DNA from 4 places in the Pseudarthrobacter sp. LMD1-1-1.1 genome. Region 1 is predicted to be linked to each of the others. Evidence: predicted binding sites of a transcription regulator. Region 1 holds the regulator's gene; each other region holds the start of a gene.
The links. The regulator HrcA, encoded in region 1, represses chaperone genes, less so after heat shock. The targets are predictions, from matches to a motif close to TTNGCACTCGNNNNNNNCGAGTGCNAA.

Region 1 (5,838 bases):
CAATGCTGGAAATCCAGCGTCTGCTGGAACGCCAGGCCGCCAGGGGGATCGGCCCGCCACGCCAGGAAAGGACTAGGCAGGACAGTGCCGGAAACCTCTGTGCCCGAACGGGCAGGACGACCGATGGGCCGAGTGCGCCCTGCCGTCCTCGCAGGAATCCTGGTGCTCGTTCCCGCCCTTGCAGCCTGCACCGCCGAGAACGGACCAACGCCCTCCGCCACCTCCGCCTCAGTCCCGGCCACAGGCGGCACCATGCCGGACGCGCCGGCCACCAGCGCCCCACTGGAAACCACCCAGTCCTCCAATAAGGCCCCGGTGTACTGGATTGGCCGCAGCGGAGGGAACATCTTCCTCTACCGTGAGTTCCGGGACGTTCCGGAACAGGAGAACCCGGTGACGCGGGCACTGCGCGCCATGATGTCGGAGAAGCCGCTGGACCCCGACTTCTTTACGCCCTGGCAGAACCCGGACAAACTTGCCACCTCCATCTCGGGCAAGGACATCATCACGGTCGACGTCTCGGCCGACGCCTTCAACAGCAACCTCGACGCCGACATGGCCGCCCGCGCCATCCAACAGCTGATCTACACGGCGACCGCCGCCGCTGCCAGTTCGGGCCTGATCGACACAGGGCAGCAGGTCCGGGTGCGGATCCTCGTGGACGGCCACACGGACTATGTCGCGTTCGGAAAAGTCCAGCTGGGCGCACTGATGACCCGGGCAGCCGGGCTGGTGGCGCCGGTGTGGATCATAGATCCGCAGGAAAGCACCGAGGTGCCTGCCGGCAGCGTAAAGATCACCGGCCGCAGCACGTCGCCGGGAGCAAAGCTCCGCTGGCAGATCCTGCAGTCCGGGGACGGCGGCAGCAAGGCCCCGTTCCTGACCGGTGAAACCACGGCCGGCGCCGGGCAGGGGCAGGCGGGCGTCTTTACGCTGGCACTGACCTTGCCGGCCGGCGGCTATGAGCTCCGGGTGGCGCAGGCAGGGTCCGGCGGGGAGCCGGACCGCAACGAGGACACCAGGTCCTTCAAGGTCAGGTAGCCGTCCACCGGCCAAGGATGTCGCTTGCAAGCACGACGGCGGCAGGCCCGGCCGTGGAGGACCGCAGGACGTGGTGCCCCAACAGGGCGGTCACAGCGCCTTTGTCGCAGAGTTTCGTTACTTCCCGCTGGCTGATTCCGCCTTCCGGGCCGACGATCAGCAGGACTTCCCGGATTCCGTCGTGCCCACTCCCCTGCCACGCTTCCAGGACGGTCCGTAGCGGACGCACGGCATCTTCGTGGAGGATGACGGCCAGGTCTGCACCCTCCACGGCGGCGGAAAGCCCGGCAGTATCGACGGCGGCCCGGACCTCGGGGATCCAGGCGCGCCGCGCCTGCTTGGCGGCGGCGGCCACGGTGGACTCCCACTTGGCGTGGGCGCGGGCGGCCCTGTCACCTTTCCAGCGCACGATGGACCGCTCCGACTGCCAGGGTATGACGGCATCGATGCCCAGCTCGGTGGCCGTTTCAATGGCCAGTTCGTCGCGGTCGCCCTTGGCCAGGGCCTGAACCAGCACCAGACGGACGTCCGGCCTGTCTTCCATTGCCAGTGCGCCGCACTCCACTTCAAGTCCCGTGGGCGCGGCGGAGGCGACCTTGCCGCTCATGCGCGCGCCGGCGCCGTCGACAATGTCCACGGCCTCGCCCGGAGACAGGCGTTTGACGGTGACTGCATGCCGGGCCTCCGCCCCTTCGAGGACAAAGAGCTGGCCGGGCACCATGCCCGCCAGTGAACCGGCGGAGGTGAAGAAGACGGGGTTGCTCACCGCTACAGGTTACCGAGCCGGTCCCGGAGCTTGGCGAACATGCCGCCGCTGGCGGCGAGCTTGCCCTCGGTGATCTGTTCGCCGCGGAGCTTGGCGAGCTGCCGGAGGAGGTCCTCCTGTGCCGGGTCGAGCTTGGCCGGAGTGTCCACCTGGAGGTGGACCTTCAGGTCCCCGCGGCCGTATCCCCGCAGGTGCGTGACACCCAGGCCACGCAGGGTGATGATCTCGCCGGACTGTGTTCCGGGCTTGACGTCGATGTCCTGGGTACCGTCGAACGTTTCCAGGCTGACGTCCGTGCCCAGTGCAGCCGCCGTCATGGGGATGTGCAGGGTGGCGTGGAGGTCATCGCCTTCCCGCACGTAGGTGGCGTCATTGTTGACGCGGATTTCCACGTACAGGTCACCGGTCGGTCCGCCTGCAGGTCCCGCTTCGCCCTGCCCGGCGAGCTGGATCCGGGTTCCGGTGGCCACACCAGCGGGAACCTTGATGGTCAGCGACCGCCGGCTGCGGATACGGCCCTGGCCGCTGCACTCGTTGCATGGATCCTTGATGACCGTGCCGAAACCTTCGCAGGTGCCGCAGGGGGCGGCCGTCATGACCTGGCCCAGGATGGAACGCACGGCCCGCTGGACCTGGCCGCTGCCGCCGCAGATGTCGCAGCGCTCGGGGTGGGTGCCGGGCCGGCAGCAGGATCCGTCACAGGTGGGGCAGACCACGGCAGTATCCACTTCGAGCTTCTTGTTCACGCCGAACACGGCGTCGCGAAGGTCGACCCGGACGCTGATGAGGGCGTCCTGGCCGCGGCGGACGCGGGAAGCCGGGCCGGAGGTGCCACCGGCGCCGAAGAAGGTGTCGAAGATGTCCTGGAAAGCGAAGCCCTGGCCCGCGTAACCGGCACCGCCGAAGCCGTTGTCCGTGCCGTTCTCGTTGCCTGTGGTGTCGTAGATCCTCCGCTTTTGGGGGTCGGAAAGGACCTCGTAGGCGTGAGTTACTGCCTTGAAGCGTTCTGAAGCGTCCGCACCGGGGTTTACATCCGGGTGAAGGGTGCGGGCCAGTTTGCGGTAGGCCTTTTTGATCTCTTCGCCCGTAGCTTCGGGTGAGACTCCAAGGACGTCATAGTGGCTGCTCAAAGTTCGTATCTCTTCCTTGTTGTACTGCGTTCAGTTTGGGCGGCCCCGCTCTGTGTTCCGGTCCGGAAAAGGCTCCGGCGGCGAAGAGTCAGGGCCCCAAAATCCTGGAAAGGTAGCGGGCCACAGCCCTGACGGCGGCCATGGTGGTGGGATAGTCCATCCTGGTTGGGCCGAGGATCCCTACCTTCGCGGCGCTGTCCGGGCCGTAGCCGGTGGCCACCACGGAGGCTTCGGCAAGGCCGTCATAAGGGTTTTCCCTTCCGATACTGACAGCCACTCCCCGGTGGTCCTGGGCCATTTCGCTCAACAGCCGCAGCATCACCACCTGTTCCTCCAGTGCCTCGAGCACGGGGCCGATGCTGAGGGGGAAATCCACGTTGGACCTGGCCAGGTTCGCCGTTCCGGCCATGACCATCCGGTCCTCCCTGGTGTTTTGCGCCAGCCCCTCGAGGCCAAGTGCCAGGGCGTGCGCGGCCTGGCGCTGGCCGTGCGCGGTGCCGGCCACGACGGCGGGGAGCGCCTTGGCCAGCTGGCTGAGCGGAGTTCCGGCCAGTGCGGCAAGGAAGCGGGTGCGGAGCGCGGCCAGGGCGTCGTCGCCAAGGTCCTGGCCGACGTCGATGACCCGCTGCTCCACCTTGCCGCTGTTCGCAATCAGCACCACCAGCACCTTGCGGGGGGCCAGGAGCACGAACTCGATGTGGCGCACCAGTGCCTTGCTGAGGTGCGGATACTGGACCACAGCCACCTGGTTGGTCAGCTGCGACAGCAGTCGGACGGTGCGGTCCAGGACGTCGTCGAGGTCGTCTGCGCCTTCCAGGAGGGACTGGATGGCCCGGCGCTCCGCTGCCGACAGGGGCTTGACTGCCGAGATCTGGTCGACAAAGAGCCGGTAGCCCTTGTCCGTGGGAATCCGGCCTGCACTGGTGTGCGGGGCCGTGATCAATCCCTCGTCTTCAAGGGCCGCCATGTCATTGCGGATGGTTGCGCTGGAAACGCCAAGATGATGCCGTTCGACCAATGCCTTTGACCCGACCGGTTCGCGGGAGTGGACGTAGTCCTCCACGATGGCCCGCAGCACTTCCAGTTTGCGTGGCTCGCTCACTCTCCACCTCCATCCATGGTCCGGGGCGCATACACCGCCAGGTGCCACCAGTGTTAGCACTCGACATGCCTAAGTGCTAACAGTCTATTATGCCTCGGCCCGTTGTTAGCATTGGTACCGCTCCGGGCGAAATTCCGGTGCGGAGGACCTAGCGCTAGGCGGATTGAATCCATGGATTACCAAAACTGGGGGCCCCGCGGCGTTTCCGCCCCGGCCAAGGCGGAATTGCCCGAGGTGCCGGTGGAGCGGGGCATGGTGCTCGAGGATTTCCAGTCGGGCTGGGTGGGCGCCGTCACCCGGGTGGAAAAGTCCGGCGGCATGCACGTCGTGGCGCTGGAGGACCGCCGAGGGAAGTCCCGGTCCTTCAAGCTCGGCTTCGGTTTCCTCCTTGAGGGCCGCCCCATCCGGCTGATGCCTCCCGCCGCCCGGCCGGCAGCCTCCGGCCCCGCCGCCGGCAGGACAGCCTCAGGCTCCGTCCGGGTCGCCGGCCAGCGGGCCCAGGTCGCCAAGGCAAGCCGAATCTGGGTGGAAGGCAAGCACGACGCCGAACTGGTGGAAAAGGTCTGGGGAGACGACCTTCGGGTTGAAGGCATCGTCGTCGAACCCCTGCACGGCATTGACGACCTCACCGCTGCAGTTGCCGCCTTCAAACCTGGGCCGGGCCGGCGCCTCGGCGTGCTCGTTGACCACCTCGTCCCCGACTCCAAAGAGTCCCGGATAGCCGACGCCGTCATGGCATCCCCCGGCGCGGCCGGAAATGTCCTGATCGTGGGCCATCCCTATGTGGACGTCTGGCAGGCAATCCGGCCTGCGGTCCTCGGGATCGACAAATGGCCTGCCGTGCCGCGCGGACAGGATTGGAAGACCGGAATCCTGAAGGCCTTTGGCTGGCCGCACGCCACCAAGGAGGACATCGGGCTGGGGTGGCAGAAACTGCTGGGCGCGGTCCGTACCTATGCGGACCTGGAAGCGTCGCTGCTGGGGCGGGTTGAGGAAGTCATCGACTTCCTCACCGTCCCCTGAAGGCCGGGCCCCGGCCCGGGAGCCAGTATTCTTGGTAGTGCAGCGCCTTTTCCGAAGGCCGCTGCACACCGCGCCCGTACATGAAGTCAGCACCACTTGCACCTCCGAAGGAACAGACTGTGGCAGAAAACGCACGTGATCACAGGGACGGCCAGGGCCGTTCCGAGTACCATGGCGTCCCCGCCAATGCGCTGCCGCTCACGGCCAGCGAAGACCGCCAATGGGCCACGCTCGCGCATTTCGGCGGGATACTGGGGTGCGTCCCCTCGCTGCTGATCTACCTGATCTTCCGTGACCGCGGCCCGTTCACCGCGCAGGAATCCAAAGAAGCGCTGAACTTCAGCCTGCCGCCCACCATCGCCGCCGTGCTGGCCAACATCCTGGTGTTCATCCCTTATGTGGGAAACATCTTCGCGGTCATCGCCACCCTGATCTGGGTGGCGCTCACCTGCTTCTCCGTGGCAGCAGGGATCCACGTCAACAAGGGCCAGCCGCACCGCTACCAGTACAACCTGCGCTGGATTAAGTAGCCGCGCCTCCCCGCGGGTCCACCGGCCCCGCGGGGAGGACCCGACGGGCGTGGGCCCAGTCAGTCGGGCAGGATACGGCGGACTACCGCGTCCGCCAGGAGCCTGCCCTTGAGCGTGAGGACCAGGCGGCCCTGGAAGGCAGCGGCAGGTTCCACCAGGCCGTCCGCGATCAGGCCGGCCACTTGATGCCGTCCGGCTGCGCTAAGAGTGGAGACTTCAAGCCCTGACTGCAGGCGCGCCTCCAGC
Region 2 (5,838 bases), on a different contig from region 1:
GGATGGGGCATCAACGAGGAGATCGGCGGCATGCGCGGCTACCGTGCCATGCACCAGACCCGCCCGGACTTCTTCATCCACTCCGGCGACACCATCTACGCCGACGGCCCCATCGCCGAAACCGTGGTGGAAAAGGATGGGCAGGTGTGGCGGAACCTGGTGACGGAAGAGGTGTCCAAGGTTGCCGAGACGCTCACCGAGTTCCGCGGCCGTCACCGCTACAACTCCATGGACGCCAACATGCGCGCCCTGTTCGCGGACGTGCCGGTGATCGCCCAGTGGGATGACCACGAGACGCACAACAACTGGTACCCCGGCCAGATCCTGGACGACTCCCGCTACACGGTGGGGGGCGTCAACACCCTCGCCGCCCGCGGACGACAGGCCTGGCAGGAGAACATGCCCATCGCGGACAGTTCGGCCCTTTGGCGTCCAGGAACTTTCGACGACGCCGGCACGTACCAGCCGGCCCGCATCTACCGGAAGATCTCCCGCGGCCCGCAGCTGGACATCTTCTGCCTGGACATGCGGACCTACAAGTCTCCCAACACCGACGGCAAGGAACCGTACGCCACCGCCATCCTGGGCCAGGAGCAGGTGGACTGGCTGGTCAGCGAGGTCTCCAAGTCCAAGGCCACCTGGAAGGTGATCGCCAACGACCTCCCGCTGGGAGTGGTGGTCCCGGACGGCCCGGTGAACCAGGAGAGCCTGTCCAACCGCGACGCCGGAGCCCCGCTGGGCCGTGAGCTGGAAATCGCCGGGGTGCTGAGTGCCTTCAAGCGCAACGGCGTGAAGAACACGGTGTGGCTTACCGCGGACGTGCACTACTGCGCCGCCCACCACTACTCGCCCGAACGGGCCGCCTTCACCGACTTCGATCCGTTCTGGGAGTTCGTGGCCGGCCCCATCGCGGCAGGTTCCTTTGGCCCCAACTCCATGGACGCCACGTTTGGCCCCGAGGTGGTGTTCTCCAAGACCGGACGCTTTGCCGGCGAGTCCCCGCGCGACGGCGAGAACCAGTTCTTCGGGCACGTCCAGCTCGGTGAGGACAACAGCTTCACCGTGAGCCTCCGCAACGCCAACGGCGGCACCGTGTTCTCCAAGGTCCTGACGCCCGAGCGGTAACGCCGGTTCCATCCCGTTCTGATGCGATGGCGACGGCGGCGCGCGCACCCACGGTGCCCTGCCGCCGTCGTCCGTTATTTTCCGCCGCCCCCGGGTACGCCGTTGGTAGTGTTCCTGAATTCGGCACGGCATGAGGCACGGTTTTGCACGGCGAGGATGGGGTGGTTTTGTGAACGGTGGATCTTCGAACGACGACGGCCTGACGGAGGCGGTCCAGGAGGCCGGGGCGGTGGAGCTGCTGCTGATCCGGCATGGCGAGAGCGAAGGCAACGTTGCGGCCACCGAGGCGCGTGAGGCCGGCGTGGAGGTCATCCAGGTTCCTGCCCGGGACGCGGACGTGGACCTGTCCGGAACGGGAAGGGACCAGGCCGAGGCGCTGGGCACCGCGCTGGGACGGATTGCCGGGGAGTTCCGCCCGGACGCAGTGGTTTCCTCCCCCTATGCGCGTGCCCGGCAGACGGCCGAGATTGCGGTGGAAACCGCCGGCTGGCCGTTGGAGGTGCGCATCGACGAGCGGCTCCGCGACCGCGAGCTCGGCATCCTGGACCGGCTCACCCGGCTGGGCGTCGAGAACCGCTACCCCGAGGAATCCGAGCGCCGGGAATGGCTGGGCAAGCTGTACTACCGGCCGCCGGGAGGGGAATCCTGGGCCGACGTAGCGCTGCGGCTGCGGTCGGTGCTGGCGGAACTGAACAACCTGGGCACCGGCCACCGGGTGATGCTGGTGTGCCACGACGCCGTGATCATGCTGTTCCGGTATGTCCTCGAAGGACTCAGCGAGAAGGAACTGCTGGACCTCGCGGCCACGGAAGCCATCCTTAACGCCTCGATCACCCGGTTCGTCCGGCCCTCAGGGGTGGGCCCGTGGACGCTGGAAAGCTTCAACGTGGCCGACCACCTGGCGGAGCAGGGCGTCACTGTCACCGAGCACGCGGGAGACACCAGTGTCCGGCCGCGGTGACTCCTCCGGCGCCACACTGGTAGCGCCGTCACTCCTGCGCGAATGGCCGCTGCCGGCGCCGGGCGCGGACAAGTACTCTCGCGGGTCCGTGCTGGTGGTGGGCGGCGCCCGGGCCACTCCCGGTGCTGCGCTGCTGGCCGGGGTTTCGGCCCTGCGCGCGGGGGCCGGGAAGCTCACACTGGCGGTGGCGGAATCGGTGGCCGTGCAGCTGGGGGTTGCCTTGCCGGAGTGCGGCGCCATTGGCCTGCCGGAAACTCCGGGGGGATCCGTCAAGCCGGAGCTGGCGCCGATAGCCTCCTACCTGGACCGGGCGGACGCCGTGCTGGTGGGGCCGGGGCTGGATGATCCGGACCTGGCCCGCGGACTGCTCGAGGCGCTGCTGGAACGCGAGGCAGGCCGTGACGGAGCCCCCGACTCTGACGGCACGGAACGGGCCGCCGTCGTCCTCGATGCCTACGCACTGGGCGCCCTGGTGCAGCTCGAGGACCAGCTGGACCCCTGGCGCGGCCGGCTGATCCTCACCCCGAACCCCACCGAAGCCGGCATCCTGCTGGGACGGGACGTGGCGGACCTCGAAAAGGACCTCGCCGAGATCTCCGCCCGGTACGGCGCCGTGGTCAGCTGCCAGGGACTGATCGCCCGGCCGCCCGGCCCGGACCCGGACGAACCCGAACTCTGGAAGATCACCACAGGCTACGGCGGCCTGGGGACCTCCGGCAGCGGCGACGTCCTGGCAGGGGCGATTGCCGGGCTCCGGGCCCGCGGAACCACCGGCGCCCAGGCGGCCTGCTGGGGTACCCACCTGCACGCGGCGGCAGCGGACCGGCTGGCCAGCAGGCTGGGGCCGCTGGGATTCCTGGCCCGCGAACTCGCCGATGAACTGCCCGCCCTGATGCTGGAGCTCAGCGTCTGACGCAAGTCCCCGGACGCGTGGATGGCCCCCGGCCGAAGCCGGGGGCCACCGTGGCGGGAGGTTAAGGCCTACGCTGCCGGTGCGCTGTCTGGCGCTGTGGCGTGCACAGAATGGCGATTCGCCCCAAAAAGGCAGTCAACAGATGAGCCCGTCTCCCGGTCCTGTGTGAAACTAAGCGGCGATTTCCTGCTTTGCCCCCTTCGTTTCGATCTCGATCTTGCGCGGCTTGGCCTTTTCGGCGACCGGGATGCGCAGCGTCAGGACACCTGCGTCGTAGCTGGCCTTGACATGTTCGGTGTCCAGGGTGTCGCCCAGGATCAGTTGGCGGCTGAAGACGCCGCGCGGCCGTTCAGAGGCGACCAGCTCGATGTCCTTGCCCGCCGGGTCCGGGCGTTCGGCCCGCACCGTCAGGACATTCCGTTCAACATCCAGGTCCACCGAGTCCACCGAAACACCGGGCAAATCGAAGGCCACGACGAATTCCTGGTCCTCGCGCCATGCATCCATCGGCATCGCCGCCGGGCGTGCAGCCGTGCCGAGGACCTGCTGGGCCAGCCTGTCCAGCTCGCGGAACGGATCGGTTCGCATCAACATGGCTTCCCTCCTCGTAAGAGATGGTCCAACACAGTTTCCGTATCAGCCGATCTGTAGTGGCTGATATAGATTTTTTAGCACTGGAGGAGTAAGTCTGCAAGAGTTTGCGGCAGCGGATTCCGGTGGTTTTCCGGCCCTTGCCCAGGCACGGAAAAGGGGCCTTCCACCTGCGCATACGCAGCCGGCGGAAGCCCCCTTCCAAGGTTTGCGGTCAGTCCCTGGTGGGGTCCGGACGGAGCGGAGCGGGGCCCGGGTCCGGGACGGGCAGCGGCCCCGGTGACGGTGGTGCGGGGAACGGGTTCGGGGACGGCGGGCCGGGCGGGCGCGGCTGGGTGGGGTCCGGGGACGTGGGCTCCGGGCCAGGTTCGGGCGGAAACGGCTCTGGTTCGTGCACTGGCGGGATGGTCATGGAACTTCCCCTCTCACACTGGGCGGATCATACTGGCAAATCACGCATAGGGCGGACCTGCCTTGAACTGACCAGACTACGCTTGCCATCCCCCCGCAACCACCCTTCCCCTCCCCCCCCCTTGCTCCATCAGTTGTGGGTTCCTAAACACCGGTTTTGGAAGCCATAAGTGATGGAGCATCACGACGGCGGGTGGTTGCCACCGTGTGCAGCCTTCAGTCCGCGGCACCCACCAGCCGCAGCCACGACCCAAGCTCGCCAGGGTCGGCCTCACCGCAGCGGTAGCCGACGTACCCGTCCGGGCGGACCGCCACCACGCCCCGCCCAGGGTGGCTGGTGAGCCGGTGGACGTGGACCAGTGGCGAACCGGGACCCGCAGGGAAAGCGGGCCCGGCACCCAGTGTGCCCGGCGCGGCGTCGCGCTCGAACAACAGGTGGATGCCCGGCACCGCGGTCAGGTCGTGAAGACGGGCCACCCGTCCGCCCACGGAAGCGGGCCCGTCCGGCAGCCGCTCCCCAGGCCTCGGCCATCCGCCGGCCCCGGGCATACGGTCTCGTGATATCGCACTGCCGCGGTAGTTCACGAACGGCTGGGCCAGCAACCTGATGCCCTTGGAAGTGAGCCACCGCCGGCGCAGCAGCAGCGGCAGCACCGGCGCGAAGACGGGCAGGGCGCTCCGGACCAGCCGGGCCACCGGATGCGGCGAGGCTTCGCCGAAGAAGATCACGTGCGTCAGCGCCAGTACGCGCCGGGCCGCCAGCCGCCGCTCCTGCCCGTAGCTGTCCAGCAGTTCCGGAAGCGGCGTACCCGCGGACGAGGCGAAGCCCAGCTTCCAGCCGAGGTTGAGGGCATCCAGGATGCCGTTGTTCATGCCCTGGCCGCCGGCGGGTGAGTGGGCGTGCGCGGAATCACCGGCCAGGAAGACAGGACTGGCGCCGAAGGTGCTGGCAATCCGGTGCTGCAGCGGAATCTGCGCCGACCAGCGCACCTCGCTGACCGCAGCACCCAGGCCGGATCCACTCAGTCCCGATTCCCCCACCAGCCGGGCCACCTCCTCTGCGGAAACGGGCGGACCCAGCTGGCCGAACCGGGCTCCCGGCGCCGGGGCTGCCGGACGGGTTGCCAGCATTCGCCAGGTGGCACCCTCGCCCAGCGCGAACAGGAATACCAGCCCGGCGGCGCCGACGGCCACGTGCAGCAACCCCTCGTCGAGGGAGCCATCAAGTTCAAGGTCGGCCATGACCGCTTCCACTCCGTACGGGCCCCCGCGCCACTGCGCACCGGTCAGGCCCCGGACAGTGCTGGACTGCCCGTCGCAGCCGGCCAGGAACCGGGACACGTGGTGCTCCGCCAGGTTGCGCCCCAGGCCGCCGGCGGGATGCAGCTCCGCGCGCACCAGGCTTTGCGTGGACGCCAGGGCTGGCTCCCGCTCGAACCCGTGGAACTCAACGCCCCAGTCCACGTGGATCCCCCGGGCCTGAAGCGCCAGGCAGAGGACGTCCTCGACGTCGGCCTGCCGGACCAGGGTGAGGTGTGGGAAGGCCGTGTCCGGGAGGTCCGCGTGGCCCAGCCGGGCTTCGACAACGTGCCGGCCCAGGTGGATGCGTGCCTCGGGAGTGGTGTCGGCGCGGTTGAGCAGCTCATCGGTCACCCCCAGCGGGCGCAGGCCCTCGAGCGCCCTGGCGTGCAGCATCATGGCGCGGGACGGACGCGCCCTGTTCGCGCGCCGGTCCACCACCCGCACTGTTGCGCCGTGGGCGTGGGCCTGGAGGGCAGTGGTGAGTCCGGCGGGACCAGCGCCCACCACCAGGACGTCGCTGTCCGCCGTCGTACCT
Region 3 (5,838 bases), on a different contig from region 1:
TTGCGCCGGATATAAAGGACGCGCCCCCGGTTCCTCCTGTGGGTGCGGGAAGCGTCCAGAATGTCATCAAGCGCTACACGGATGAAGTGCTGTATGACCGGCAGACCCCCCAGGCTGCCGCCGAAGCCTTCAAGAAGGAAGTCCAGGGGATGCTGGATTCGGCCAGGAAGTAGATCCCGGCAGGATCCCGGCAGCGGGACAAAAAAGTGCGGCCCCCTCCGAAGAGGGGGCCGCACTTTCGTAACTGGCGGGGCAGGTCCCGGCCGGGAGGCTTAGAAGCCGCCCATGCCGCCCATGCCGCCCATGTCGTCGCCACCGGCGGGGGCGGAAACCTTCTCCGGCTTGTCAGCCACCACTGCTTCGGTGGTGAGGAACAGGCCGGCGATCGAGGCAGCGTTCTGCAGGGCAGAGCGGGTCACCTTTACGGGGTCGTTGACGCCGGCAGCCAGCAGGTCGACGTACTCGCCGGTTGCTGCGTTCAGGCCGTGGCCTGCGGGCAGGCCACGGACCTTGTCGACAACTACGCCAGGCTCCATGCCGGCGTTGAAGGCGATCTGCTTCAGCGGAGCGTCGATGGCAACGCGGACGATGTTGGCGCCCGTTGCTTCGTCGCCGGAGAGCTGAAGGTTGGCAAATGCCTTGGCACCGGCCTGGATCAGGGCCACGCCGCCACCGGCGACGATGCCTTCTTCAACTGCAGCCTTGGCGTTGCGCACGGCGTCTTCAATGCGGTGCTTGCGCTCCTTGAGCTCAACCTCGGTTGCAGCTCCGGCCTTGATAACTGCAACGCCGCCGGCCAGCTTGGCCAGGCGCTCCTGCAGCTTCTCGCGGTCGTAGTCGGAGTCGGAGTTCTCGATCTCGGCGCGGATCTGGGACACGCGGCCGGCGATCTGGTCGGCGTCGCCGGCACCTTCGACGATGGTGGTCTCGTCCTTGGTGACAACAACCTTGCGGGCCTGGCCCAGGAGCTCCAGGCCGGCAGTCTCCAGCTTGAGGCCAACTTCCTCGGAGATGACCTGGCCGCCGGTGAGGACGGCGATGTCGGCGAGCTGGGCCTTGCGGCGGTCACCGAAGCCGGGAGCCTTGACGGCGACGGACTTGAAGGTGCCGCGGATCTTGTTCACGATCAGGGTGGCCAGGGCCTCGCCCTCGATGTCCTCGGCAATGATCAGCAGCGGCTTGTTGGACTGCATGACCTTTTCCAGGACAGCAACCAGTTCCTTGACGTTGGAGATCTTGGAGTTGACGATCAGGATGTACGGATCCTCGAGGACCGTTTCCTGGCGCTCAGCGTCGGTGACGAAGTAGGCGGAGATGTAACCCTTGTCGAAGCGCATGCCTTCGGTGAGTTCCAGCTCCAGGCCGAAGGTGTTGGACTCCTCGACCGTGATGACGCCTTCCTTGCCCACCTTGTCCAGGGCTTCGGCGATAAGGGCACCGATCTCGTCGTCACCGGCGGAGATGGAGGCGGTAGCCGCGATCTCTTCCTTGGTTTCGATTTCCTTGGCGGAGTTCAGCAGCTCGGCGGTGACGGCCTCAACAGCCTTTTCGATACCGCGCTTGAGGGACAGCGGGTCGGCGCCGGCGGCAACGTTGCGCAGGCCTTCCTTGACCAGGGCCTGGGCCAGGACGGTTGCCGTGGTGGTGCCGTCACCGGCAACGTCGTCGGTCTTCTTGGCAACTTCCTTGACCAGCTCTGCGCCGATCTTCTCGTAGGGATCGTCCAGCTCGATCTCCTTGGCGATGGAAACACCATCGTTGGTGATCGTGGGGGCGCCCCACTTCTTTTCGAGGACGACGTTGCGGCCACGCGGGCCGAGGGTGACCTTAACGGCGTCGGCGAGGGTGTTCAGGCCACGCTCAAGGCCGCGGCGTGCCTCTTCATCAAATGCAATGATCTTGGCCATAACGGCAGTAGTCCTTTCGGGACAGTCGTTAAGAATGAACCTTCGCTGCAGTGCCCGCGACGGACGATCCTTTGCCGGCGGCCTCTGTATGCCTCCGGGCGGGGATCTCACTGAAGTGAGGTGTTTCTTTCGCTCCTCGACCGGTGCCGTGCGCCGCCGGCCGGAACCAGGCATTGCTTTAGCAGTCGGTGCGTCAGAGTGCTAAGTCAATAATTAGCACTCCCCAGGTGAGAGTGCAAGCGAAAAGACGCGTGACACCCCGCAGGGCGGGGCCGCTTCGCCCAGGGCGATCAGCCGGAGTGTCCGGCTGTCTCCCGTCCGGACAGGGTGGGGTTGTTGTCGGGTCCGAAGGTGTACACGGAGAAGAGGGCCGTGGTGATATCGCCCTTGGCATCGAAGGCCACCGGGCCCGATTCGCCGTCGTAGTTGATGTCCGGGCCGGCAGCAAGGCCGCCCAGGCACTCCTTGTAGCTCAGGCATGGGGCGGCTGGCACTCCGGCGCCGGGGCCGGCTGCCCCTCCGGAGACGGCAATCAGGTTGCCGGCAATGGAGCGTCCGGCGTCATCCTGGGCACGTGCTGCGGCGAGGGCCGCCAGCGTGACGGCGTCGTAGGTTTCGGCAGCGTAGGAGACGTCCTTGAGGGCAGGGTCCACCGCCAGCAGTTTTGCCTGGAAGGCAGCGGTGGGCAACTGTCCGGGGACGACGGCGCGTGTGCCCTTGAGGGTCCCGGAGGCGAGCCTGGAGCCGTAGCGGGCAAACGCGCCGTCGCTGAGGATGATCCGTGAACCGGTGAGGCCGGCGCTGTCCAGCGCGGCCAGGGCGTCCTGCGCGCCCTCGCGGGCAATCAGGACGACGGCGTCAGGCTTGGCCTTTGCAGTGGAGCGCGCGGTTTCGGCGGCGGCACCGTCCTTGAAGCCGGCCCCGGGCAGGACCGTGAGTCCGGACTTTGTCGCAGCGTCCGTGACGGCAGCGGAGAGGTCCTTGCCGTAGGAGCCTTCCTGGTACAGCACGGTGATGGTGGCGGCCCCGGAGTCCTTGGCGAGTTTGGCCAGCACGGGGCCCTGGGCGACGTCGGCTGCGGCGGTGCGGAAATAGTAGCCTCCGCTGGCGAGCCCTGACAGGCCTGCAGCTGTGTTGGCCGGCGAGATGACCGGTATGCGCGCGTGGGACAGAACGTCCACCGCGGCGGCCGCATGGCTGGAATCGGTGGGTCCGATCACCACATCCGCTTTGGCGGCGGCGAGGTCCTTCGCCTGCTTTCCCGTGTCCTGGTCCGGGTGCACCGGGAGGAGCTCCACCGGCCGGCCTTTGTGTCCGCCGGCGGCGTTGATGTCCTGGATGGCGAGCTTGGCGGCTGCCAGCTGGGGAGCGTTAAGGAAGGCATTGTCACCGGCATTGTCCAGGATCATCCCCGCCCGCAGGACGCCGTCGCCGGAGGCCTCCGCCGTTTCCACCCTGGCGTTGCCGCCGGTACCGGCGCATGCTGTCATCGAAAGAACTGCTGCCGCGGACAGGGCGAGGGCCGCCCGGATGCGGCCATCTCGCCGCAGAGCAGGCATCACTGGGCCGGCCGGACGTTTTCCGCCTGCGGACCCTTTTCACCCTCGCCCACATCGAGCTGCACCCGCTGCCCTTCGGCCAGGGCACGGTACCCCTCCCCCTGGATTGCGGACCAGTGGACAAAAATGTCATCACCGGAGCCGTCAACGGTGATGAAGCCGTATCCCTTTTCAGCGTTGAACCATTTCACGGTTCCCAGTGCCATGATGAACAACTCTTTCCGTTTGGGGCCAGGTGGAGACCGGACCGGCGTTACTGGACGGCGTGCGGCTACCGGTAACCCGGGCCCAGGACCACAACGAGCGGCGACTGGAATTCGGTACTGTCCACTACGGTGGGGATGTTCAGCAGACCGGCAAGCGCCTGGGCGCTGGCCAGGTGCTGGGGGCCCGCGTAGAAAATCACGGAGGACTTTTGCGGGGCTCCAGACCAGTTGCCAACCTGGCCGAGCCGCCAACCGTCACCCTGGACGGTTCCGCCTACCCGGCTGGCCAGCCCCGCCGTACCGGCGGCGTTGTAGATGGCAACGGCCTGGGTCCTGTCGACGACGGCCTGCTGGCTGGCAGGGGCCGTGGACTCCGGAGAGGGGCCGGCATCCTGGGTTGGCTCGGAAGAAGCGGAGGGCACCGTGGAAGCCACGGGCGCGGAAGCGGAAGGCGTGGCCGAAGGGGCTGTGCCGGTGCCGGCCAGCGGAGCTGACTCCACGCTGGCCGAGGCCTGGCTGGCGGTGGTGTTGAAGCCAAGTTTGGGAAGGATCAGGAAGGACACCAACCCTATGGCCAGGGCCGCTACTCCCATCGCCAGGATGGGCCACAGCCGCACGCGGGACGGGGCCGAGGCCGTCCGGTGGACACCTTGTCGCGACGCAGCCTCCGGGACTTTGTCGAATTCATCGCGGGCGTATCTGGTCATGGTGGAAGGACATCCTTGTTGATTGCGGCTGTTGTCCCGGCCTGGGGCGTCTTAAGCGTCGGATCCCAGGCGCCGGGCAGTACGTGCACGGTGGCGCGACGTACGTAGTCTACGCAATCTCTTGACCAGCATGGGATCGTGGGCCAGCGCATCCTCGCGGTCAATTAATGCGTTCAGGAGCTGGTAGTAATGGGTGGCGGAGAGGTCAAACAGGTCACGGATGGCCTGCTCCTTGGCTCCCGCGTACTTCCACCACTGCCGTTCCAGCGCCAGCATTTGTTGTTCACGCTCGGACAGGGAGGACTCACGAAGGGTGAAATCCGCCAGGAGGGAGTTCCTTGGATCCTGCTCCGGCAGGTGTTCCCGGGCCGGTTCCGCCACGGCGCACTCCTTCGCTGGTAAGGGTCAATGTCTTACCCCTATGCTAGCCGCCGAATAACAAGGGTGTCATTTACGCCCGCCCGGCTGGATGTTCCCGGCCGGCCTGCTCCGTCCCTGCAACAATGGAACGATGGTTGAATCGGATGCCCTCTTCGAGCTGCAGCAGGACCCTGCGGACGCCGCCGGCTTCGCCGATCTGGCGCAGCTGCCACTGGCAGAGCTGATGGCTCCGGACTGGGCCGCGGCGCTGCAGGGCGTCGAAGCCCAGCTCCGGAAGGTCCTGGCGTTCCTCGCAGACGAAGAGGCGGCCGGGCACCAGCTCCTGCCGCCGCCGTCGAACGTCCTGCGCGCCTTCCGCCAACCCCTCGCGGACGTGAAGGTCCTCATCGTGGGGCAGGACCCCTACCCCACGCCGGGACACGCCGTCGGCCTGTCGTTTTCGGTTGACCCGCACGTCCGGCCCCTCCCCCGCAGCCTGGTCAACATTTACCGGGAGCTGGAATCGGACCTGAGTATTCCCCCGCGCGTCCATGGGGATTTGTCCGCCTGGACGGAGCAGGGGGTGCTGCTCCTGAACCGGGTGCTCACCGTCCGGGCCGGCGCGGCGGGCTCCCACCGGGGCAAGGGCTGGGAGGAACTTACGACGGCGGCAGTCACCGCACTGGCCGCCCGCAAGTCCCCCGACGGGTCAGGGATGCCCCTGGTGGCGGTGTTGTGGGGCAAGGAGGCTGAGGGCGTCCGGCCGCTCCTGGGCGGGGCTCCCGCGGTCACCAGCCCGCACCCCAGTCCACTGTCCGCGTCCCGCGGGTTCTTTGGTTCCAGGCCGTTCAGCCGCGTAAACCAGCTGCTCCGGGAACAGGGTGCGCGGGACGTAACCTGGGAACTCCCGCCGCTGCCCTAGCTAGGCTTGCCTTATGAGCACTGTCCCCGCCGCCACCAGCGCAACCAAGAAGAGCCGTCCGCAGGTCAACCTCACCGTGCTGCGGAAGGAACAGCTCTCCCCGCACATGGTCCGGATCGTGGCCGGCGGAGAGGGCTTCGGTGATTTCGTCAACAACGGGTTCGTTGACCGTTACGT
Region 4 (5,838 bases), on a different contig from region 1:
CAACCAGCCGGGCCTGGCCGGATTCTTCGGCGCCGGCCCGGAGTCCTTCCGCGTGGTGGACCTGGAACGTGCCCAGGGCCTGGTCCGCGACCATGTCATTTTCTCGCCGGGATTCGGGCGGACCCCGCACGGCCGTGCCCTCCACAACTTCGGGCCGCTGTCCGCTGAAGGCGGCCGGGAGAAGTTTGCCCTGGCCATGACCCGGGCCCGGCGTTCCCTGCACGTACTTACGTGCTTCCGGCCCGAGGACCTGGACCACACCCGGCTTACCCACGGGGCGGTGGACCTGTACGCGCTGCTGGACCGGGAAATTTCCGGCAACACGGATCTTGGCACCCCCGCGTCCCGCGCCGCCGCCAGCGAACAGGCGCTTGGCGCGGACCCGCTGGTGGCGGATCTCGGTGACCGGCTGCGTGCCCGGGGCGCCAGGGTCTGGCACCAATACGACGGGGCAATCGATGTAGTGGCAGCCGCCGACCCCCTGAATACCATGGGCCAGGAGGACTCCGACATCCCGCGGCCGGTGGCCATCGAGTCCGACGGCACTGCGCAGTACCGCACCATGAGCGTGCGGGAACGCAGCAGGCTGCGTCCCCAACTGCTGGAACGCCTTGGCTGGCGGTACATGCCGCTGTGGACCATCGAAGTGTTCACGGACCCGTCGTCCTGCGCAGACCGCATTGCCGGCTATCTGGGCCTGGAAAAGATGGTGCTGCCGGGCAGGACCCACCAGTCTGCGGGCTTCCTTGACGACGACGTTGACCAGGCGCTCAATGGAATTGACGCCGCGCCGTCCGCCGGAGTTTCCTACCTCCCCGGGGATCCCGGCGCAGGCCGGACCGGTGACAGCGGACACCAGGAAGCGGGATCCATGACCGAGGAAAAGAAACCTGCACACGGCAGGCTTGATGAAGACGGCCGCGAGGAAGACATGCGCCAGGATGAGCTCCAGGACGGGCAGGCAGAAACAGTAACCGGCGGGGACGTTCCTGCAGGCCCGGCCGAAACGGCACCGGCGCCCCGGACAGTAACAGGCGGCACTGAAGAGATCCTCCCGAGCAAGGCCGCAGAGGATGACGCCCGCAGCTGGGGTGACCGGGAGGATGACCACGACACGTGGTTGAAGGAACAGAAGCCGCCGCACTGGGGCTGACCGGCGCAAGCTTACGGCGGGCCGACCAGGACGAAGAACAGCCGGCCATGGGTTGACGCTCCGGCCAGGCGTGATGCTTGTTCTGCGGTGGCTGCCACCACGATCAGTCCGTCGGTCTCCGTGGTGCCCAGCCACTGGCCGCTCTGGCCGCCCTTGTTGGAGGTCCAGAGCACGGGGACGGCCGACGCCAGTACCTCCGACGGGCCTTGCTGGTCGAACCCATTGGCCGATGTGAGCACAACGTTGACCAGTTGGCCGGGGGAGACCAGCTGAATCGACGAGGCATCCGCCATCCGCAGTGGAACTGCGGCTGAACCGGGCGGTGTACCTGCCAGGAGCCCGGGACCCACCAGCTGGGCATCGCTGAGGAGCTGGCCCTTGCGCATCGGTGCGGCGAGCTGTTTGCCGGTGGCGGCGGCGTCATCCCGGAGGAAGCCGTCGGCCACCATGCCAGGGGGCACCTGGACTCGGACCACGTCCGCGTCCGTCACGGCGGTCCCGGCAGGAAGATCCCGGGCTGCGGCCAGTGCGGTGGCGGTGGAGAGCGGGGCAGGAGTGAGCTGCTGGACGGCGATGGCGGCGGCTGCGCACAGCAACAGTGCAGCGGCGAGCCGGCGGTTCCGGCTCAACCAGGCGGCAACACGCGCGGGCAGGGGGCGGTTCCTTGGGCTGCGGGCAGCGCCTGCGGGGCCCGAAGAATACCGGAGGGCGGCACGGCGGCGGGGAAGAAGGGGCATGCGCCCACGCTAACTCCGGGCGCACGCGCAAGGGAGCCGGGATAAGGCCTATGTGGACAAAAGCGGCCGGACGCTGGAAAGCGCCGGCCGCCGTCGTGAAGTCTGTGCCGGATTAGCTCGCGGCGGCTGCGGGCGCCGGCGCGGCGGGGGCGGCAGCAGGCGCTGCAGGCGCGGCGGAAACGGAGCTGCCCTTGGAATCGCGGGAGTCCGTGCGGTAGAAGCCGGAGCCCTTGAAGACGACACCGACGCTGTTGAACTTCTTGCGCAGCGTGCCTTCGCATTCAGGGCAGGACGTCAGGCTGCTGTCCGAGAACGACTGGACGATGTCGAAGGCGTGGCCGCAATCCTTGCAGGCGTAAGCATATGTTGGCACTGGTGCTCCTCCTCTTGGGCAAACGAGAGGTCCCGTGCTGCCACCTGGTAAACCATTAGCAGTCGCAGGGCCTGAGTGCTAATTCTATCACTGTGCACGGAACGACGGTGTTCAGGCGCCGCCCGCCAGGGGCCGGTACCCGGAAGGGACCAGGACGGCCGGGACTGGACGGTCGAACTCCTCGGCCGGGATCCGTCCGGCGGGCAGCAATTCTTCGTCGTAGATAACAGCGGCCAGCGGGATTTCCTTCCCGGCCGTAGCGAGGTGCCCCAGGAATTTGTCGTAGTAGCCGCCGCCCTGGCCAATCCTGTTGCCGGCCAGGTCCACGGCTGTGGCGGGAATGAAAAGCACAGCGGCGTCGCCGGCGGTTTCGGGCCCGTGCCGGTGCCCCGTGGGTTCCAGGATGGGCGCGTACCTGCTGCGCTCGAAGCCGGTGTCCGGAGTCCAGAACACCCAGCTCAACTCCCTGGCCGGTTCGCACACCGGAAGCAGGACCTGGTGGCCGCTGCGGTGCAGGGCTTCGATCAGCGGCAGGGTAGGTGGTTCCTGACCCACGCCAAGGTATACGCATGCTATCCCGGGACGGCCTTCCGTCACCGATCCAGCCCAGGCTTCCCCATGGGTGGCCAGGGGCTGGCCGGCAGCTTCCAGTTGCGCCGGTGTCAGGCTTGCCCGCCGCTGCCGGTGGGTAGCCCGGATCCCGTCCTTGACGGCGTTTGTCTCCTGCAGCATGTTGTCCTCCCTGAAGTCCGGTGTTCCGCGCCTTGAGGCCGCGTGCCGGCCTTCGGTGCCGGGGGTTACTGAAATACTTGATGCTGACGTTAGATTAGTCCGGTGAACACCAGTAAACCCAGAGTCCGCAAAGCCGTCATTCCCGCAGCGGGCCTGGGCACCAGGTTCCTGCCAGCCACCAAGGCCATGCCCAAGGAAATGCTTCCCGTCGTGGACAAGCCTGCCATCCAGTATGTGGTGGAGGAAGCCGTCCATGTGGGCCTCAACGACATCCTGATGATTACCGGCCGCAACAAGCGGGCCCTCGAAGACCACTTCGACAGGGTGCCGTCCCTCGAATCGACCCTTGAGGACAAGGGCGATACGGAAAAGCTTGCGTCCATCCAGGCCGCCAGCCAGCTGGGTGACATCCACTACGTCCGGCAGGGCGATCCCCATGGCTTGGGCCATGCCGTGCTCCGGGCGAAGCAGCATGTGGGCGATGAAGCCTTCGCCGTGCTGCTGGGCGACGACCTCATCGATGCCCGCGACGAACTCCTCAGCACCATGATTGACGTGCAGGCGAAAACCGGAGGGTCCGTCGTCGCCCTCATTGAGGTGGAACCCTCCCAGATCAGCGCCTACGGCTGCGCCGACGTCCAGGCCATCGACGGCGAGGACTATGTCCGCGTCAACCGGCTCGTCGAGAAGCCCTCGCCCGAGGAAGCACCGTCCAACCTGGCGCTGATCGGGCGGTATGTCCTGCACCCCGCCGTGTTCGAAGTCCTCGAGCACACGGAGCCGGGCCGCGGAGGCGAAATCCAGCTGACGGATGCCCTGCAGGAACTCGCCTCCGGCGACGGCGAGGGGCATGGCGTGTATGGCGTGGTGTTCCGGGGCCGCCGTTACGATACCGGCGACAAGCTCAGCTACCTCAAGGCCTGCGTCCAGCTGGCCATCGACAGCGATGACCTGGGGCCCGGCCTGCGGGAATGGCTGCCGGGCTTCACCGCCGGCCTCTCCCGGTAGCGCCGTGCGCACAGGTCCCATCTGGCCGGCCACCCTCGAGTGCGGCGACCTGGTCCTGCGGCCCATCCGGTACCGGGACAAGAAAGAGTGGACAGAAGTCCGGTCACGGAACAGCGAGTGGCTGGCACCGTGGGAAGCCTCCAACCCGGACCCGTCCGGCGGACTTCCCGACTACCGGCACATGGTCCGCTCGCTCAACCTGCAGGCTGCACAGGCTACCGCCCTGCCCTTCGTCATCACGGAGTGGAGGCCGGGCCTGAGGAATCCGGCCATCGTGGGCCAACTGACGGTGTCTTCCATCGTCTGGGGTTCGGCCATGATGGCAACGTTGGGGTACTGGGTGGACCAATCCCGGGCGGGACGGGGGATAGCCCCCACCTCCGTGGCGCTGGTAACGGACCACTGTTTCCGTACGCTTGGCCTGCACCGGATGGAAATCAACATCCGGCCCGAGAACGGACCCAGCCTGCGGGTGGTGGAAAAGCTGGGGTTCCGGGACGAGGGGTACCGTCCCCGTTTCCTGCATATCAACGGCAAATGGGCGGACCACCGTTCGTTCGCCCTCACCTCCGAAGAGGTCCCGGAAGGCCTCCTGGGTCCGTGGCTGGCGTCGCGCCGGTCATAAATCCAACGGTTTGCCAGTGTGGGCACGACACACCGCAGCTAATGCGGCCTGAGCAGGCATGATGCTCATACGGTTTTGAGTGTGGACTTCCCCCTTAGCAGCTCAGTGATCCTTGTGGTTGCCGTCGCGCTCTGGATTGTATGGGTTGCCCCTTACGTCCTCCGGAACCGCAGGCACCAGTTCCAGCCCGCCGGCGAGTTCCTGGCAGACGCCCCCGCCGATGAAAGGCCGGATCCGCATGCCGGCCTGGTCCTGAACGTCGCCGCCCAGCAGGAGAAAGCCATGGAACCCAGGAAGAGTGCCGCATCCCTTGCCGGCACTGCAAGCACCCCACCTGCGGCGCCGTTCCGCATCCGCTACGGCCGCACTGGCCTGGCCCTTGTGGGACTCCTTTCCCTGGTGACTGCATTCATCTCAGGTGTGCTGCTTCCCTTCGGCATCGGCTCGCCCGCTCTGCCGCTCACCTGCACCCTGCTGGCGGTTGCATCCGTGGCATTGCTGCGCTGGCTCGCCATCCGTGACCGCAAGGCGAAGGTGGACGCCGCCTTCCGCTCCGCGATGAGCGCCCCGGCGCGCCGTCCGGAAGACGCCGTCGCCCTGCCTGCGAAGCCCGAAACCGCCCCCGTGCTGCCGGAAAGCCGGCTTTTCGACGCCGAGGCGGGGGAGCCGAAGGTCAAACCGCTCACCGCCATGGAGCTTCGCGAAGCCGCCCTCGCCGTTGCCGTGGCTGCCGGCGACACCAGCGCACCGGCAGTTGCTCCGGCCGCCCCCGCCAGCACCCCCTGGGAGCCGGTGGAAGTCCCCAAGCCCGTGTACGTGGAAGCCCCAAAGGCGGAACGTCCCGAGCCGAAGCCGCTTGAGCTTCCCGAAGCGCCCAAGGCAGTCGGCAAGCCGTCACTGAAGCAGGGCGCTTCCGCAGCGCCCGCGGCAGAGACGGCTGCTGCAGCGGAAGCACAGCAGTTGTCCAAGGCTCAAAGCGCCCTCAGCAACCTCGACGACGTCCTGCAGCGCCGCCGCGCATAGGGCCCGGCAGCGCCTTGCCTTCCTCCGCCGCCCACTGCGCGCGTCAATTGGCGTTGAGCCGGGAAAATTTGTAGCCTAGGGACACCGGTCCCGCACCGGCGGGCAGCAGTCCGTCAGGGCGCGGATACGTCCGGGGCTATAGCTCAGTTGGTAGAGCGCTTCGTTCGCATCGAAGAGGTCAGGAGTT

Region 2: MRBLMD1_RS00930 (Hsp20/alpha crystallin family protein) is a predicted target of HrcA. The motif match lies at 3,668-3,694, and genes of this name have one in related genera.
Region 3: groL (chaperonin GroEL) is a predicted target of HrcA. The motif match lies at 2,086-2,112, and genes of this name have one in related genera.
Region 4: MRBLMD1_RS03310 (FmdB family zinc ribbon protein) is a predicted target of HrcA. The motif match lies at 2,319-2,345, and genes of this name have one in related genera.

What each region holds. Positions count from the first base shown of each region.
Region 1 covers NZ_JBEGHP010000025.1:292,028-297,865, reverse strand. Annotated here, with positions in the region: gene MRBLMD1_RS20095 (GerMN domain-containing protein) at 124-1,041, shown strand; gene MRBLMD1_RS20090 (16S rRNA (uracil(1498)-N(3))-methyltransferase) at 1,034-1,807, opposite strand; gene dnaJ (molecular chaperone DnaJ) at 1,810-2,937, opposite strand; gene hrcA (heat-inducible transcriptional repressor HrcA) at 3,026-4,039, opposite strand; gene MRBLMD1_RS20075 (DUF3097 domain-containing protein) at 4,211-5,062, shown strand; gene MRBLMD1_RS20070 (DUF4870 domain-containing protein) at 5,182-5,592, shown strand; gene hemW (radical SAM family heme chaperone HemW) at 5,652-5,838, opposite strand, start outside.
Region 2 covers NZ_JBEGHP010000001.1:192,218-198,055, reverse strand. Annotated here, with positions in the region: gene MRBLMD1_RS00945 (alkaline phosphatase D family protein) at 1-1,125, shown strand, start outside; gene MRBLMD1_RS00940 (histidine phosphatase family protein) at 1,295-2,086, shown strand; gene MRBLMD1_RS00935 (NAD(P)H-hydrate dehydratase) at 2,070-2,999, shown strand; gene MRBLMD1_RS00930 (Hsp20/alpha crystallin family protein) at 3,171-3,593, opposite strand; gene MRBLMD1_RS00925 (hypothetical protein) at 3,805-4,002, opposite strand; gene MRBLMD1_RS00920 (FAD-dependent monooxygenase) at 4,218-5,838, opposite strand, start outside.
Region 3 covers NZ_JBEGHP010000027.1:42,884-48,721, reverse strand. Annotated here, with positions in the region: gene MRBLMD1_RS21270 (ABC transporter substrate-binding protein) at 1-173, shown strand, start outside; gene groL (chaperonin GroEL) at 273-1,907, opposite strand; gene MRBLMD1_RS21260 (ABC transporter substrate-binding protein) at 2,198-3,397, opposite strand; gene MRBLMD1_RS21255 (cold-shock protein) at 3,466-3,672, opposite strand; gene MRBLMD1_RS21250 (LytR C-terminal domain-containing protein) at 3,738-4,379, opposite strand; gene MRBLMD1_RS21245 (DUF3263 domain-containing protein) at 4,431-4,760, opposite strand; gene MRBLMD1_RS21240 (uracil-DNA glycosylase) at 4,891-5,661, shown strand; gene MRBLMD1_RS21235 (siderophore-interacting protein) at 5,675-5,838, shown strand, end outside.
Region 4 covers NZ_JBEGHP010000001.1:676,646-682,483, forward strand. Annotated here, with positions in the region: gene MRBLMD1_RS03300 (DUF4011 domain-containing protein) at 1-1,153, shown strand, start outside; gene MRBLMD1_RS03305 (RcpC/CpaB family pilus assembly protein) at 1,165-1,890, opposite strand; gene MRBLMD1_RS03310 (FmdB family zinc ribbon protein) at 2,003-2,263, opposite strand; gene MRBLMD1_RS03315 (5-formyltetrahydrofolate cyclo-ligase) at 2,375-2,995, opposite strand; gene galU (UTP--glucose-1-phosphate uridylyltransferase GalU) at 3,098-4,003, shown strand; gene MRBLMD1_RS03325 (GNAT family N-acetyltransferase) at 4,008-4,628, shown strand; gene MRBLMD1_RS03330 (hypothetical protein) at 4,734-5,651, shown strand; tRNA gene MRBLMD1_RS03335 (tRNA-Ala) at 5,784-5,838, shown strand, end outside.